3 regions of the Streptomyces sp. TM32 genome follow, and region 2 is predicted to be linked to each of the others. Evidence: predicted binding sites of a transcription regulator. Region 2 holds the regulator's gene; each other region holds the start of a gene.

Region 1 (5,815 bases), on a different contig from region 2:
AAGCTGCTGGCCCGGACCGAGGGGATCTTCGCGGAGACCGCGGGCGGGGTGACCGTCGGCGTGACCAAGAAGCTGATCGAGGACGGTCTGCTCGACCCGTCCCTGACCACCGTCGTCCTCAACACCGGTGACGGCCTCAAGACCCTGGACGCGGTCGCCCCGACCTCCGGGCCCACGGCCACGATCCGTCCGGACCTGGACGCGTTCCGCGCGGCCGGCCTGGCCGGCTGAGGCGCCCGGCCCGTCCGCGGGCGAGCACCGTCGACGAGCACCGTCCCCGCCCCCGAACTCGTACCCCGCACCACCCGGAAGGCAGAACCATGAGCGTCAAGGTCCGCATCCCCACCATCCTCCGCACCTACACCGGCGGCCAGGCCGAGGTGCCCGCCGAGGGCGCGACCCTCTCCGAGGTGATCGCCGACCTGGAGCGGAACCACCAGGGCATCGCGGCCCGTGTGCTGGACGACGCCGGCAAGCTGCGCCGCTTCGTGAATGTGTACGTGAACGACGACGATGTGCGCTTCGAGCAGGGCCTGGAGACGCCGACGCCGGACGGCGCGGGCATTTCGATCATTCCGGCGGTCGCCGGCGGCTGCTGATTTGCGCCAACTCTTCTCCTGCCTGACCGGAATTGCCCCGTCCGCCAGAAAGCGGACGGGGCAATTCCATGTTGTGAAAGGAGATACTATTGGGGTGATCCCCCTCCGGATATCACCGTGCGCGTGCCGAACGCATATGAGACAGCGATCAGTTGTGCTCGAAGTGTGAGCGATATTTGTCGCTTATGTGTGCTACGCCCGGCCCGACTTGCCCTGGAGAACTGGGATTTCACCTCATATTGCCGATTCTCCGGCCCCAGAATTCTCGTCCGATTGACCTGTTGCTCTGGGCATCTGTGCAGATACATTCAGCGGCGGTCGACGCGTTCCGGCGCACACCCCACGGGCCATTCGCGGGGTGAGGTCTGACCCGGGTCCGCGAAGTGCGGTCCTGCGCAAGGGCCAGTAATAGGGGAGTTAGGCATGGCTCAGGGCACCGTCAAGTGGTTCAACGCGGAGAAGGGGTACGGCTTCATCGCGGTCGACGGTGGTGCGGATGTTTTCGTCCACTACAGCGCGATCCAGATGGACGGTTACCGCACCCTTGAGGAGGGTCAGCGGGTCGAGTTCGAGATCTCGCAGGGCCAGAAGGGGCCGCAGGCGGACATGGTCCGGGTGGCCGGCTGAGGCGCCGACCGACTGCTGCGTCACGGAAGGCCCGTGCCCCGAGGGGGTACGGGCCTTCTGCTGTCTGCCCCGTAGGGGGCACCCTCCCGGTGGGCGCTTGCACTCGCACCCTGCGAGTGCTAATCATTGGCGTTAGCACTCTCCGCGTGAGAGTGCTACGAAGGACCGGGTCGGTGAGGCCCGCGGGCCGGGTGGGGCAAGGAACCACCGCGGGTCCGTAGGCCGTCCGTCGCGGGCGCCAGCGCGGTCCGGAGAAATCCTTCCCCACGCTCTCAACTGCGTTCGAGCAGGGGAGACCCCATTAGTCCGGGAGGACCACTTCACATGGCCAAGATCATCGCGTTCGACGAGGAGGCGCGGCGCGGTCTCGAGCGCGGGATGAACCAGCTCGCCGACGCCGTCAAGGTGACCCTCGGCCCCAAGGGCCGCAACGTCGTCCTCGAGAAGAAGTGGGGCGCCCCCACGATCACCAACGATGGTGTGTCCATCGCCAAGGAGATCGAGCTCGAGGACCCGTACGAGAAGATCGGCGCCGAGCTGGTCAAGGAGGTCGCGAAGAAGACGGACGACGTCGCCGGTGACGGCACGACGACCGCGACCGTCCTGGCCCAGGCCCTGGTCCGCGAGGGCCTGCGCAACGTCGCCGCCGGCGCCAACCCGATGGCCCTCAAGCGCGGTATCGAGAAGGCCGTCGAGGCCGTCTCCGCTGCCCTGCTGGAGCAGGCCAAGGACGTGGAGACCAAGGAGCAGATCGCTTCGACCGCCTCCATCTCCGCCGCCGACACCCAGATCGGCGAGCTGATCGCCGAGGCCATGGACAAGGTCGGCAAGGAAGGCGTCATCACCGTCGAGGAGTCCCAGACCTTCGGTCTGGAGCTGGAGCTCACCGAGGGTATGCGCTTCGACAAGGGCTACATCTCGGCGTACTTCGCGACCGACATGGAGCGCATGGAAGCCGCGCTCGACGACCCGTACATCCTCATCGTCAACTCCAAGATCAGCAGCGTGAAGGACCTGCTGCCGCTCCTGGAGAAGGTCATGCAGTCCGGCAAGCCGCTGCTGATCATCGCCGAGGACGTCGAGGGCGAGGCCCTGTCGACCCTGGTCGTCAACAAGATCCGTGGCACCTTCAAGTCCGTCGCCGTCAAGGCCCCGGGCTTCGGTGACCGCCGCAAGGCCATGCTCGGCGACATCGCCATCCTCACCGGTGGCACCGTCATCTCCGAGGAGGTCGGCCTCAAGCTGGAGAACGCCGGTCTCGAACTGCTCGGCCGCGCCCGCAAGGTCGTCATCACCAAGGACGAGACCACCATCGTCGACGGTGCCGGTGACAGCGAGCAGGTCCAGGGCCGCGTCAACCAGATCCGCGCCGAGATCGAGAACAGCGACTCGGACTACGACCGCGAGAAGCTCCAGGAGCGTCTGGCGAAGCTGGCCGGCGGCGTGGCCGTCATCAAGGCCGGTGCCGCCACCGAGGTGGAGCTCAAGGAGCGCAAGCACCGCATCGAGGACGCCGTGCGCAACGCGAAGGCGGCCGTCGAGGAGGGCATCGTCGCCGGCGGTGGCGTCGCCCTGCTCCAGGCCTCCTCGGTCTTCGAGAAGCTGGACCTCGACGGTGACGAGGCCACCGGCGCCAACGCCGTGAAGCTCGCGCTGGAGGCTCCGCTGAAGCAGATCTCCGTCAACGGCGGCCTTGAGGGCGGCGTCGTGGTGGAGAAGGTGCGCAACCTGGCCGTCGGCCACGGCCTGAACGCCGCGACCGGCGAGTACGTCGACATGATCGCCGAGGGCATCATCGACCCCGCCAAGGTCACCCGCTCCGCGCTGCAGAACGCCGCCTCCATCGCGGCGCTGTTCCTCACCACCGAGGCCGTCATCGCCGACAAGCCGGAGAAGGCCGCCGCGGCGGGCGCTCCGGGCGGCATGCCGGGCGGTGACATGGACTTCTGATCCTCGCGGATCAGACGCTGGTCCTCCCGGACCGCACGTCCAGACGTACGTCGGGGCGGCACCCTCCTCCCAGGGGGTGCCGCCCCGGCGGCGTTGTTTCTGCGGGTATGCGGTGCTGTGGGTATGCGGTGCGGCGGATCTGGGGTTCTGTGGATCTGCGGTTCCGTGGATCCGAGGTACGGTCAGGTCATCGCCGTGCGGGGCGGCGGTGGGCGTGGAGGTGGTTCTCCGGCACCCTGACCCGGATCGTGGACCCGCGGGCCATGTCGGCGCCCGGCCCCGGCGACTGAGCGCATACGGTGCCCGGCTCGGCGGACCCCTCCGGGCAGTGCAGGCCCGGCAGGCGCTTGGCCGGCATCACCCGGAGCCCCGCTCGCTCGGCGGCGGCCCGCGCCTGCGGCAGCGTGCCGCCGACCAGGGCGGGAACCCGGGCCTTGCCCCGGTCGCTCGCCTGCCCGCCCTTCGGCTGCCGGCCGTCCGCCGACTGCCGGCCGGGCTCGTGCTCCGGCGACTCGCCCGGTGCCGGGGAGGCCGGGCTCGCGGTGCTGGACGCCGCGGCGCTCGCTGCGGCGGTGTCCGGCTCTCCGCTGCCCGGCTCCCCGCTTCCCGCCACCGTGAGGGCGTATCCGCCGGCGACCACGGCCAGCAGCGCGCCGGCCAGTAGCCCGGCCGTCCGGCCGACCCGGCACCGGGCCGGCCGGGAGCGGCGTCCCCGGTCGCCCCGGACGGGCGGATCCGGGGCGGGGAACACCAACGTCGGGTCCGTGTGCAGGCTCGGCACGGGTGGGCTCGGGGTGAGCGGGCCGGATGTGTGGGGGCGGGACGCGGGCGGGCCAGGGGGCCCGCCCGCGTCCGCCGGCCCACCGAACGCCGCCTCCGGGCCCGAGTGCCCGGAGGGGAGGCCGCCCAGGATCCGCTCGACGGTTGCGAGCATCGCCTCGGCGTTCGGTGGGCGGTCTGTGGGCGCCTTGTTCAGTGCCCGGAGCACGAGCGCATCGCACTCGGGAGGCACCTGTGGCGCATGAGCCGACGGGGGCTCCGGGGTGGCCTCCACATGCTGGAGGACCAGGTCCATCACGCCCGCACCGAGGAACGGCGGACGCCCCGTCAGCAGCTCGTACAACAGGCAGCCGGTGGAATAGAGGTCGGCGGGGGCACCCACGGCCTGCCCCCGTGCCTGCTCCGGGGAGAGGTACGGGGGAGTACCGACGACCGTGGTGTCCGGGGGCAGGTCGGCCCCCTCCACCGCCACGGGCCGTGCGATGCCGAAGTCCGTCACCTTGACGGCACCGTCGCGGGTGAGCATCACATTGGCGGGCTTGATGTCGCTGTGGACGATGCCGCTGTGATGCGCGTGCGCCAGCGCCTTCAGCACTCCGGCGGTCAACTCCAGTGCCCTGGCGGGCGGGAGCCGGTGCCGGTCGTGCAGCAGTTCCGCGAAGGTCGCCCCGTCGACCCGTTCCATCACGATGTACGGAACGAACGTGCCGTCCACCATGTCCTCGTCGGTGTCGTAGACCGCGACGATGGACGGGTGGTTGAGCGACGCCGCCGAGCGCGCCTCGCTCCTGAAGCGCGCCAGCGACTCCGGGTCCCCGACCAGGTCGGACCGCAGGGTCTTGACCGCGACGCCGCGGCCGAGCCGCAGGTCGTGCGCCGCGTGGACCTCGGCTGTGCCGCCCCGGCCGAGCCGGTCGCCCAGCTCGTACCGGCCGCCCAGCCGGCGTACTTCCGCGGTGTGCGTGCCCCGGGAAGCGCCCGCGGATGCCCCCGCCTCCATTACCGGCTCCTCACTGAGAATCCTCGGCCGCGTCGGCGTCGGCGTCGTTCGCCGCCTTCTCGGCGTCCTGGATCTTCTTCTCCATCTCCGCTTCCTCAGCGGACGAACCGGACGAACCGGAGGGGTCCTGTGACGCCGAGGACGATGCGCCGCTGCCCGCGGGGTCCCCCGAGGACGCCTGGCCGGAGTCTCCCGAACAGCCGGTGACCGCCAGGGCTGGTACCGCGACCGCCGCCGTCAGCAGCAGCGCGAACCGCCGGGAACGTCGCCTCACGAGCCGCTGCCGCCCTTGGCGTCGTCCTTCTTCTCGCACCAGGTCGCGACGGCCTTGAGGTCACGGAGCTTCCGGGTGAGGTTCGGCTTCAGCTCCTTGCGGTGGGTGAGCCGGTCCTGGAGGAACGTGGCGACCTCCTCGTGGCCCTTGGAGTGGGCCTTGTGCACGCGCACCTCCATCCGCGCGATCGAACCGCGGGTGGTCGCATCGCCGTTGAGCCGGTCGAGCGCCTTGTTGATGCGCTTCTCGATGTTGGGCACCCGCTCACAGAGGCTCTTGCCGTGGCCCTTGTGGCCGGTCTTCGGGGACGTTGCCGTGGGCGCGGAGGCCGGGCTGTCGGAGTCCGCCGCGTTTGCCGGCCCTGCCGTGGCCAGCAGGGAACCGGCGAGCGTAAGTCCGGCCAGCAGGCCTGCCACTGCGATCTTGGGACGCTGCATGGTGGTGCTCCTTCCAGGAACGAATGGCTTCCCGGAAACGCGGGGTTTCCGGAAAGGGATGGACGCGGCCGCATCCGGTCTCCCTTGGAGGCGGACCGGCCGGTGACACAGAACGTAGGGACGTTCCTTGTGGGGATCTTGTGACTCG
Region 2 (5,815 bases):
TGAACTGGCCCGCCCGCGCGGAGCAGCCGGGCGGCGTCACCAGCCCCGAGGAGCTCATCGCGGCGGCCCACTCCTCCTGCTACTCCATGGCCTTCTCGCACGGCCTGGCGGGCAAGGGATACACCGTCGCCGCCCTCGACACCAAGGCCGACGTCACCTTCCAGCCCGGTGAGGGCATCACCGCCATCGCCCTGACCGTCAAGGCCAGCGTCCCCGGCCTGTCGGAGGAGGACTTCCAGGCGGCGGCGCAGGACGCCAAGGCCAACTGCCCGGTGAGCCAGGCGCTGGCGGGCGTCAAGAACATCACGCTCTCGGCCGAGCTGGTCTGACCGGGCGGCCGGCCCGGGGCGGCCGGCCCCCTTCGCATGAACGGCGGTGCGCCGCCGGGCTCCTGAGGGCCCGGCCGGCGCACCGCTGCATTGTCCCGGGGCACCGCGGCGTTGTCAGTGGGCCGTGCCACGATCGTTGCGTGGAGAACAGCCAGACACCGCGGGCCCGGCCTCCCTCCCGGGTCTTAGCTCCAGCGCCCCGTGCGCCCCAGCAGCAGCGCCGTCGCCGCGGTGCCCGCCGTGGACGTACGCAGCACGGTCGTGCCCAGGCGGTAGGGCCGGGCGCCGGCCTCGGCGAAGGTGGCGAGCTCCTCCGGGGAGACGCCGCCCTCCGGCCCGACGACCAGCACGATCGAGCCCTGGGCGGGGAGTTCGGCGGTGGCCAGCGGGGAGCTGCCCTCCTCGTGGAGCACGGCCGCGAAGTCCGCGTCGGCGAGCAGAGCGGCCACCTGCTTGGTCGTCAGCGGGTCGGCGACCTGGGGAAAGGTCAGCCGGCGCGACTGCTTGCCCGCCTCGCGGGCCGTGGCCCGCCATTTGCCCAGCGCTTTGGCCGCCCGCTCACCCTTCCACTGGGTGACACAACGCGCCGCCGGCCAGGGCACGACGGCGTCCACGCCGGTCTCGGTCATCGTCTCGACCGCCAGCTCGCCGCGGTCGCCCTTGGGGAGCGCCTGGACCACGGTGATCGTGGGCTGCGGCGGGGCCTCGGTGCGCAGCCCGGTGACCGCGACGGTGAGCCGGTCCTTGCCCTCGACGGCGGCGACCGTGCCGTACGCACCTGTGCCCCGGCCGTCCGTCAGCACGACCTCCTCGCCGGTCCGCAGCCGGCGCACCGATACCGCATGCCGGCCCTCGGGCCCGTCCAGGGTCAGCGTGCCCCCGGCCCGTACGTCCGCGAGCGAATCGATGAGGAAAACGGGCGCGGTCATGACGCGCTGCCGTCGCTTCCGCTGCCCGGCAGGGCCAACGCGGCGCGCGCCGCGTCCAGTTCGGCCGTCAGCACCTCCACGAGCCGCCCGGCGGGCAGCTCCCGGGCCAGCCGGTGCCCCTGCCCCGCCCACAGGTTCATGCCCTGGGCGTCGCCCGCCTTGGCCGCGGCCTTGCGGAGGGTGGAGGTCAGGTAGTGGACGGCCGGATAGGCGGCCGGAGCGTACGGGCCGTGCTCCCGCATGAAGCGGTTCACCAGCCCGCGGGCCGGCCGCCCGGAGAACGCCCGGGTCAACTCGGTATGGGTGAACAGGGGGTTGGTCAGCGCCTGCTTGTGCAGCGGGTTGGCGCCCGACTCGGGGGTGGCGAGGAAGGCGGTGCCCAGCTGCGCCATGCACGCCCCGGCGGCCAGCACCGCCGCGATCTGCGAGCCGCGCATCAGCCCGCCCGCGGCGATCACCGGAATCTGTACGGCCTCGCGGACCTGGCCGAGCAGCGCCAGCAGCCCCAGCCCCGCCCCGGTCCCGTCCGCATGCGGATCGTCCCGGTGGGTGCCCTGGTGACCGCCGGCCTCCACGCCCTGCACGCACACCGCGTCCGCGCCCGACCACTGTGCGGCCTGCGCCTCGGCGGCGGTGGTGACCGTGACCACCGTGTACGTACCGACCTGCGCGAAGGAGTCGAGGACGGCGCGCGAGGGGCAGCCGAAGGTGAAGGACACCACCGGCACCGGGTCCTCGCGCAGGATCGCGAGCTTGGCCTCGTAGCCGTCGTCGACGGGGCCGTCGGTGTCGCCGAGCTCGGTCTCGTACCAGGCGGCCTCGCCCGCGAGTTGCTCGCGGTAGACCTCGACGACGGAGCCGTCGGCCAGGGACGGCTGCGGCATGAAGAGGTTGACGCCGAAGGGCCGGTCGGTCAGCGACCGCAGCTGTTTGATCTCCTGATACATCCCGTCGGCGGTTTTGTAGCCGGCGGCGAGGAAGCCGAGACCGCCGGCGCCACAGACGGCGGCGGCCAGCTCGGGCCCGGATCCGCCGCCCGCCATGGGGGCCTGCACGATCGGGTGGCGGCAGAGATCGGTGAGCGCGGTGGGCATGACCACATCGTGTCACGCCCACCGCCTCGCCCCGCATCGGGGCCACGCTGTGGCGGCTTGCCGGGGCACGCCGCCGCACCCCGGCCCACCTGGGCTATCGCCCGTTGAAGGCGTCTTTCAGGCGCGAGAACAGCCCCTGCTGTCCGGGCTGGAACTGCCCCGTGGGCCGCTCCTCACCGCGGAGCTTGGCCAGCCGCCGGAGCACCTCTTCCTGCTCGGGGTCGAGCTTGGACGGCGTCTGCACCTCGACATGGACGATGAGGTCACCGCGGCCGCCACCGCGCAGATGCGTCACCCCGCGCTGGTGCAGCGGGATGGACTGGCCGGACTGGGTGCCGGGCCGGACGTCGATCTCCTCGACCCCGTCCAGCGTCTCCAGCGGGCACTTGGTGCCCAGCGCCGCCGCCGTCATCGGGATGGTGACCGTGCAGTGCAGATCGTCGCCGCGCCGCTGGAAGACCGCGTGCGGCAGCTCGTGGATCTCCACGTAGAGGTCGCCGGCGGGGCCACCGCCGGGGCCGACCTCGCCCTCCCCCGCGAGCTGGATGCGGGTGCCGTTGTCGACACCCGCGGGGATCTTGACGGTCAGGGTGCGGCGGGAGCGGATCCGTCCGTCGCCGGCGCACTCGGGGCACGGCGTCGGTACGACCGTGCCGAAGCCCTGGCACTGCGGGCACGGCCGGGACGTCATGACCTGGCCGAGGAAGGACCGGGTGACCTGCGAGACCTCACCGCGGCCGCGGCACATGTCGCAGGTCTGCGCCGAGGTGCCGGGCGCCGCGCCCTCGCCGGTGCACGTCGTACAGACGATGGCGGTGTCGACCTGGATGTCCTTGGTCGTGCCGAAGGCCGCTTCGTTCAGCTCGACATCGAGGCGGATCATGGCGTCCTGACCCCGGCGGGTGCGCGAGCGCGGGCCGCGCTGCGACGCGGTGCCGAAGAACGCGTCCATGATGTCGGAGAAGTTGCCGAAGCCCGCGCCGAATCCGCCCGCGCCCTGGCCGCCGGCCTGCTGCGAGAGGGGGTCGCCGCCGAGGTCGTAGACCTGCTTCTTCTGCGGATCCGACAGGACCTCGTAAGCGGCGTTGATCTCCTTGAACCGCTCTTGGGTCTTGGGGTCCGGATTCACGTCCGGGTGCAGCTCGCGCGCCAGCCGACGGAAGGCCTTCTTGATCTGGTCCTGCGAGGCGTCGCGGCCGACGCCGAGGACCGAGTAGTAATCCGTGGCCACTTACGACTCCGCGAGGATTTGTCCGACGTAACGTGCCACTGCGCGTACCGCTCCCATCGTTCCGGGGTAGTCCATGCGGGTCGGTCCGACCACGCCGAGTTTGGCGACTGCCTCGTCGCCCGAACCGTAGCCGACCGCGACGACCGATGTGGACGTCAGGCCTTCATGGGCATTCTCATGCCCGATACGTACGGTCATGCCCGAGTCCTTGGCCTCCCCGAGCAGCTTGAGCAGCACCACATGCTCCTCAAGGGCCTCCAGCACCGGCCGGATGGTCAGTGGAAAGTCGTGCCCGAAGCGCGTGAGATTGGCGGTACCGCCGATCACGAGTCGCTCTTCGGTCTCCTCCACCAAAGTCTCCAGCAACACCGACAGCACTGTCGAGACCGTGCCGCGGTCGTCCTGCTCGAAGGACTCCGGAAGATCCTGCACCAACTGCGGCACATCCGCGAACCTGCGGCCCACGACCCGGCTGTTGAGCCGTGCCCGCAGGTCCGCCAGGGACGTCTCGCCGAACGGCGCCTGGCAGTCGATCAGTCGCTGCTCGACCCGCCCGGTGTCCGTGATCAGTACGAGCATCAGGCGGGCCGGGGCCAGCGCCAGCAGCTCGACGTGCCGGACCGTGGAGCGGGTCAGGGAGGGATACTGGACGACCGCGACCTGCCGGGTCAGCTGCGCCAGCAGCCGGACCGTGCGGCCGACCACGTCATCGAGGTCGACGGCGCCGTCGAGGAAATTCTGGATCGCCCGCCGCTCCGGGCTGGACAGCGGCTTGACGCCGGCCAGCTTGTCGACGAACAGCCGGTAGCCCTTGTCGGTCGGGATCCGCCCGGCACTGGTGTGCGGCTGGGCGATGAACCCCTCGTCCTCCAGGGCTGCCATGTCGTTGCGGATCGTCGCCGGGGAGACCCCCAGCTGGTGGCGCTCGGTGAGTGCCTTGGAGCCGACCGGCTCCTCCGTCCCGACATAGTCCTGGACGATGGCGCGCAGCACTTCGAGCCTGCGTTCACTGAGCATTCCGCGCACCTCCAGTCCGGCCGTCCCGGCGTCTCGTTCCTCCTGGCACTCACACGGGCAGAGTGCCAGGCCCTGAGCCAGTGTACGGCCGAGTAGCACAGCCACGGCAAGGGCGGCCGCGCGGAGCACCCGCCCGATGACCGTGTTCGGGCGATCTGCCGGGCAACGCTATCGCGAGGGCGCTAGCGTCTCGGTATGCACACTGCTTGGGAAGAGGCCGGCTGGGAACGGCTTGGTGACGGTGTCGCCAGGCGCCGGATGCCGAGGTGGGACGAGACGATCGGGGTGATCGCGGGGACCACCGGCGTCATGATCGTCGACACCGGTGCGACCCTTCGCGACGGCGCGGAGCTGCGCCGGACGATCCGCGGCGTACTGGGCCGCGACGTGACGCATGTCGCGCTGACCCACCCCCATTTCGATCATGTGCTGGGCACCGCCGCCTTCGCGGGCGTCGAGGTGTTCGGCGCGGCCGGCCTCGGCGACCTCCTGCGGCGCGGCAAGGACGAGCTGCGGCACGACGCGGTACGGCACGGCGTCGACCGGGACGCCGCCGCGGAGGCCGCCGACCTGCTGGTCGCCCCGCACCACCACGTCCACGGCCAGCTGACCGTCGAACTCGGCGACCGTCAGGTGCTGCTCGCCAACGTCGGCCCCGGGCACACCGCCCACGATCTCGCGGTCCTCGTACCGGGCCGGCAGGGCGCACCCGAGATCGTCTTCTGCGGCGATCTGGTCGAGGAGTCCGGTGAGCCCCAGGCGGGCCCGGACGCGCTGCCGCAGCAGTGGCCCGGCGCGCTGGACCGGCTGCTGGCCCTCGGCGGCGAGGACGCGGACTACGTCCCCGGCCACGGCGCCGTGGTGGACGCCGCCTTCGTCCACGCCCAACGGGACGCGCTGGCGGCCCGCTTCGGCGTCGCCCCCGCCCCCTGACCCCTGCCGGGCCGCCCGTCTGCCCGGCTGCCCATCCCTCTCCTGCGAACAGAACAGGCCCCATGCAGAGCAAGCGCTACAGCCCCGACCTGACCCCGCCCTGGAAGAAGCAGCGGCCGGCCCCCGAGGTACCGGCCGACCCCGATCTGGTCGTCGAGGAGGTGACCACGGGGTTCTGCGGCGCGGTGATCCGCTGCGAGAAGACGGCCGAGGGCCCGACGGTCACCCTGGAGGACCGCTTCGGCAAGCACCGTGTCTTTCCGATGACCCCGCGCGGCTTCC
Region 3 (5,815 bases), on a different contig from region 2:
CCGATCGTGCTGGCGACCATCCCGATGGTGACCCATGTGCCCGGCAGCGAGCGGGTCTTCAACATCGTCTTCGTGCTGGTCGTCATCTACACCTTCGTCCAGGGGCCGACGCTGCCCTGGCTCGCCAGACGGCTGCGGCTGGGCGACGGCGAGGAGGCCGCCGACCTGGGCATCGAATCGGCGCCGCTGGAGCGGCTGCGCGGCCATCTGCTGTCGACCACCATCGGCCCGACGTCGCGTATGCACGGCGTCGAGGTCGGCGAGCTGCGGATGCCCGCGGGCGCCGCGGTCACCCTCGTCGTCCGGGACGGCGCCAGCTTCGTCCCCGCGCCCACGACGGTGCTGCGCCGCGGCGACGAGCTGCTGGTGGTGGCCACCGACCCGGTGCGCGACGCGGCCGAGCGGCGGCTGCAGGCGGTCTCCCAGGGCGGCAAGCTGGCCGGCTGGCTGGGCATCCCCGGTTCCCTGGGGCGGCGGCACGGCTCGCACTGAGCGCCCGCGGACCCGGAAATGTGCTGCACATCTCCACGGATCCTAAGGAAATTCCCGGGAAGCCCTGCCCGATCCCAGGGCTTCCCGCGCTGCGGCCTGTAGTATGAAGAGGCACATCGACGAACCAACTCTGCCTGATGCAGAGCTGGCGCGACCGCTCGGCGGCCGCGGTCCCCCTGCCTTACGCAGCCACCTCTTCCGGTGCGGACCACGCGGTATCACTCGGTCCTGCGCGAGAGGACAGCTCTCGGCGCGTATCCGTGACGACCTCGCGGGTGGCGCGCTACCAGGCGGCAGAAAGGCCCGGCCGTGGCATCCGCGGTCAAGGATTCCCGTTCCGGTTACGGATCACTTCTCCGCACCCCTGGTGCATGGACATTCCTGCTGCCCGGCTTCCTGGCCCGGCAGCCCTTCGCCATGCTGACGATCGGCATCGTGCTGCTCGTCCAGTCCACCACCGGCTCGTACGGCACCGCGGGCGCGGTGTCCGCCACCACCGGCGTCTCGATGGCGCTGTTCGCCCCGCAGAGCGGCCGGCTCGCCGACCGCTTCGGCCAGCGCGCGGTGCTGCTCCCCGGCGTCCTCGTGCACGCCACCGGCGTCGCGGCCCTGATCACCCTCGCCCTGGCGCACGCCCCGCTGTGGGCGCTGCTCGCGGTGGCCGTCCCCACGGGCGCCTCGACGCCGCAGGTCGGCCCGATGGTGCGGGCCCGCTGGGCGGCCCGGCTCGGCCGCAGCCCGCTGATGCCGACGGCCGCCGCCTTCGAGTCGGTGACCGACGAGTTCACCTTCGTGGTCGGCCCGGTACTGGCCACCGCGCTGTGCACCGGCATCCACCCGGCGGCCGGACTGATCGCCGAGGCCGTGCTGACCCTGGCCGGCGGGCTGCTGTTCGCCGCGCAGAAGCGCAGCCAGCCGGCGGTGCACCGGGCCGCGTCCGGCGACCGGCCGCGCGTCTCGGCGCTGTCGGTGCCCGGCGTACGCGTCCTGATCGTGGCGTTCCTCGGCATCGGCGCCGTCTTCGGCGGAATGCAGGTCTCGCTGACGGCGTTCACCCAGCACATCGGGCAGCCCGGCATCAACGGCGTGCTCTACGGCATCTTCGCGGGCGGCAACATGCTCGCCGGTATCGCCTGCGGCGCGATCGCCTGGAAGGTCGGCCCGCGGCGCCGGCTGCTGGTCGCCTACGGGCTGCTCGCGCTGGCCACCACCCCGCTGTGGGCGGTGACCTCGGTACCGCTGCTGGGCGCCGTCGGCCTGGTCGTGGGCCTGTGCATCGCCCCGGCCCTGATCACCGGCTACACCCTCGTGGAGACGCTGGTGCCGGCCGCCGCCCGGACCGAGGCCTTCACCTGGCTGACCGGTGCGGTCGCGCTGGGCCAGGCGGCCGCGGCCACCTCGGCCGGCCAGCTCGCCGACGGATTCGGGCCGAGCAGCGGATTCCTGGTGCCGCTGGCCGGTACGGCGCTGGCCTGCACCGTGCTGCTGGCGCTCCGCGCCCACCTGCTGCCGCGCGGCTCGGCCGCGGGTGCCGACACCGCCGCTCAGCGCGTCCCGGACCGCGCCGGCGCCGGTGCCGAGGGCCGGGAGCGGGAGCTGGCGCGCGCCTGAACGGACGTGGAGTCGGTCACCGTTGCGCCGGTCACGGTGGACTGATGGCCAGGAATACTGCAAGATGGAGCGTCGTTAGCACTCATCGAGTGAGAGTGCCAGGAGGAAGACAAGTGCCGACCTACCAGTACCAGTGCACCGAGTGCGGCGAGGGCCTCGAGGCGGTGCAGAAGTTCAGCGACGACGCGCTCACGGAGTGCCCCAGCTGCAACGGACGCCTCAAGAAGGTGTTCTCCGCGGTCGGCATCGTCTTCAAGGGCTCCGGCTTCTACCGCAACGACAGCCGCGGCTCGTCGTCCAGCAGCAGCCCCGCGAAGACCTCCGCCTCGTCCGGCGCTGCGTCCTCCTCGGACTCGTCGAGCTCCTCGTCCGGCAGCTCCGAGACCAAGGCCGCCGCTCCGGCCGCCGCCTCGTCCTCCGGCAGCGGCTCGGGCACCAGCTCCGCAGCCTGACCCACAGCGTTCCGGGCCCCGCCGTCACCACGGCGGGGCCCGCTGTGTTGGGGCCTGCTTGCGTGCACGTCCCTACGGGTCGCGCCGTCCGCGTCCTTACGCGACGCTTCCATACGTTTCCTTACGGAATGCTTTCGCGGGCGTCACTCTTCTGCCTCACGCCGCCCCGCCCCGATAGTGTGACCGGCATGGCTGACGCGGAGATTGGTGTAATCGGCGGCTCGGGGTTCTACTCCTTCCTCGACGACGTGACCGAGATCACGCTGGACACCCCGTACGGGCGCCCCAGCGACTCGCTCTTCCTGGGGAAGATCGCCGGCCGCAAGGTCGCCTTCCTGCCCCGGCACGGCCGCGGGCACCATCTCCCGCCGCACCGCATCAACTACCGCGCCAACATGTGGGCGCTGCGCTCGCTCGGCGTGCGCCAGGTCCTCGGCCCGTGCGCGGTCGGCGGGCTGCGCCCCGAGTACGGCCCCGGCACGCTGCTCGTCCCCGACCAGCTCGTGGACCGCACCAAGGCCCGGACCCAGACCTACTTCGACGGGGAGACCCTGCCGGACGGCAGCACCCCCAACGTCGTCCACCTGACCTTCGCCGACCCGTACTGCCCCACCGGGCGGGAGGCCGCCCTCGCGGCGGCCCGCGGCCGGGACTGGGAGCCGGTGGACGGCGGCACCCTCGTCGTCATCGAGGGCCCCCGCTTCTCGACCCGCGCCGAATCGCGCTGGCACGCCGCGCAGGGCTGGTCGGTGGTGGGCATGACCGGGCACCCGGAGGCCGTCCTGGCCCGGGAACTGAGCCTGTGCTACACGTCGTTGACGCTGGTCACGGACCTGGACGCGGGTACCGAGACGGGCCATGGCGTCTCCCACGAAGAGGTCTTCCGGGTCTTCGCGCAGAACGTCGACCGGCTGCGCGACGTCCTCTTCGACGCGGTCGCCGCGCTCCCCGGCAACACCGCCCGCAACTGCCTGTGCACCGACGCCCACGCGGGCTGGGACCTGGGCATCGAACTGCCGTAACGCCGCGCGGCCTCACCCTTCGGGGTGGCCGAGTTGTCCACAACGGCGGGGTCGTACACAGCCTGGAGCGGGCCGGCGCGGACTCCGGCACGGTGGTGATCGCAGGTTCTCCGAACCCCTCACCACAGGCGGTGACCAGATGCCCCGTACCCCGTCCGCTCCCTCTCCGCTGACCGACTCCGACCTTCTCGCCCCTCCGCTCCCCGCTCCCCCGCCGTGTGAGGTGCCGCACTTCCCACCGGTGCGGGCAGGCGGCGGCCGGCCCCGGCTGGGCCGGACCGCACGGCGGCGTCTGCTGGCCGCCGGACTGGCGACGGCCGCCGCAGTGCTGGCCGGCGGTGCCTCGTACGGCGCCGTACGAGCCGCTCCCGCCGCCGGCTGCCCCTCGCCGACGACCGTGGGCAGGCGGTGACCATGCGCCAAGATCGAGTGGCTTCGGCCGCCGGGGCACGTGACACCGCTGCGAGTGACAGAGCGGCCGCCGCGCGCCCGTGGCGACCCGCCCGGGGCACGGATACCGCGGTCGCTGCCCACCCGGACCGCAGGAGCGGCCCCCTCCGCCCGGCCCGCACTCACGCTGCGGCCGGTCGCCGGTCGGCGCGGCAGGACTGGACACCTCCGCCCTGCTCTGACGTAAGTTGCGGTGCTGAACGTCGGTGCACCGTGTGTAGTGAGCAAGGAATGAGGCTGTCAGGTGAGCGAGAGCAAGGGCGTCCTGCAGGGATTCAAGGAATTCCTGATGCGCGGCAACGTCATCGAACTCGCGGTCGCGGTCGTCGTCGGTGCGGCATTCACGAACATCGTCAACGCGGTGGTGAAGGGGATCATCAACCCCCTCGTGGGTGCGCTCGGCTCACAGAACCTCGATCATTACCAGTCCTGCCTGACCGCGACCTGCGCCACGGATCCCAAGACGGGCGCCTTCACCGACGGCATCTACATCCTGTGGGGCTCCGTGCTCAGCGCCGCCCTGACGTTCCTGATCACCGCCGCGGTCGTCTACTTCCTCATGATCCTTCCGATAAACAAGTGGAAGGAGCGCCAGGCGGCCCGGAAGCCTGCGGAGGAGGCCCCGCTCGGCCCGACCGAGATCGAACTGCTGACGGAGATCCGCGATGCGCTGATCGCGCAGCGCGGCGGCACGAGGCCCGTGCCGTCGGGCACCATCGGCATCCAGAAGACGCACGAGTAGCAGGCGCCGAACGGCCGGCCGAGGCCGCCCCGTCGCCTCGCTCAGAGGTGGTGGGGCGGCTTTTCGTCGAGGAAGCGGGCGAGGTCGGCGGCGCTGTCCCCGCCACTGGGGCGCTCGCCCCAGCCGCGGTCGGTGTCGTCCGAGGACTGCTGGTTCAGCGGATCGTCGAAGATCAGCCGCGCCGCGGGCTTGCGGGCCGGGCGTGCGGCCGGGGCCGGCTCGGCGGCCTGTTCGGCGCCCGCGGCCTCCTGGGACTGGGCGTCCGGCTCGTGTTCGGGGGTGGTGCTCACCCCACCAGGGTACGGCCGGCACGGATGCGGCCGCCGACCGGCGCGGGCCGCCCCCCTTGGCGGAGGGCGACCGCGGGCGAGTCCGTACTCAGCACACCTGATAGGGGAAGGCTGGCCGGCACGGACCGCCTGTGGCCTCCCCGACGAGCCCGTCGCTCACGGGTGATGGAGCGCCCGTGCACGGACCGCGTCGACGGGACCGTCCTCGGGAATCGGCAGAAAGTACTTCACCTGCCACGCCTGCGTACTTCGGGCCTGCCGGCTGGTGGTCTCCACCCACGGCGGATAGATGCGGAAGGCCCGCTTCCCGCCGGAGCCGTTCCGGGAAACGATGCCACGTTGGCAGAGCACCTCCCGCGGAAAGACGAAGTGCCCGAACCGCTCGCCGTCGCGGGTGCTGATGACGAAGAGATCGACCGGGTCCGCGGAATCGAAGGGCTCGATCGGCCCGCCGGGGCGCCGCTTCCACACCGTGACGAACTGGCCGACCTTCGTCGGAGTCGTTTTGCCCACCCGAAACGTGACGGACGAGCCGTCGAGAGTGAATTCATGCGCCGCATACTCGGCACTCTCGGCTTCGGGCACCGGTCGCGAGCACACGAATCCGCACGGGTCGTACACCAATGCCTTCGCCGCACGAAGTTCACCATGCAGTGATTCCCCGTCCGGCCACGGTGGGGGAACTGGGGGGCCATGGTCCGAAGGTGCCCCGGAATATGTCGCCATTCCGGCATCTTGCCATCAGCGGTCGCCGCA

The links. Region 2 encodes HrcA, which represses chaperone genes, less so after heat shock. Its sites were predicted from a motif close to TTNGCACTCNGNNNNNCNGAGTGCNAA; they were not measured.
Region 1: the regulator HrcA is predicted to act here: its motif matches at 1,359-1,385, upstream of groL (chaperonin GroEL).
Region 3: the regulator HrcA is predicted to act here: its motif matches at 2,179-2,205, upstream of EST92_RS28835 (FmdB family zinc ribbon protein).

What each region holds. Positions count from the first base shown of each region.
Region 1 covers NZ_SDIG01000056.1:8,139-13,953, reverse strand. Annotated here, with positions in the region: gene thrC (threonine synthase) at 1-231, shown strand, start outside; gene EST92_RS15110 (MoaD/ThiS family protein) at 321-599, shown strand; gene EST92_RS15105 (cold-shock protein) at 1,023-1,226, shown strand; gene groL (chaperonin GroEL) at 1,551-3,176, shown strand; gene EST92_RS15095 (protein kinase) at 3,364-4,956, opposite strand; gene EST92_RS15090 (hypothetical protein) at 4,967-5,230, opposite strand; gene EST92_RS15085 (hypothetical protein) at 5,227-5,667, opposite strand.
Region 2 covers NZ_SDIG01000082.1:19,001-24,815, reverse strand. Annotated here, with positions in the region: gene EST92_RS18865 (OsmC family protein) at 1-329, shown strand, start outside; gene EST92_RS18860 (16S rRNA (uracil(1498)-N(3))-methyltransferase) at 515-1,258, opposite strand; gene EST92_RS18855 (nitronate monooxygenase) at 1,255-2,352, opposite strand; gene dnaJ (molecular chaperone DnaJ) at 2,447-3,583, opposite strand; gene hrcA (heat-inducible transcriptional repressor HrcA) at 3,584-4,600, opposite strand; gene EST92_RS18840 (MBL fold metallo-hydrolase) at 4,796-5,533, shown strand; gene EST92_RS18835 (DUF3097 domain-containing protein) at 5,596-5,815, shown strand, end outside.
Region 3 covers NZ_SDIG01000211.1:4,064-9,878, forward strand. Annotated here, with positions in the region: gene EST92_RS28825 (potassium/proton antiporter) at 1-492, shown strand, start outside; gene EST92_RS28830 (MFS transporter) at 802-2,103, shown strand; gene EST92_RS28835 (FmdB family zinc ribbon protein) at 2,217-2,555, shown strand; gene EST92_RS28840 (S-methyl-5'-thioadenosine phosphorylase) at 2,744-3,577, shown strand; gene EST92_RS28845 (hypothetical protein) at 3,717-3,989, shown strand; gene mscL (large conductance mechanosensitive channel protein MscL) at 4,272-4,769, shown strand; gene EST92_RS28855 (hypothetical protein) at 4,811-5,059, opposite strand; gene EST92_RS28860 (MepB family protein) at 5,216-5,680, opposite strand.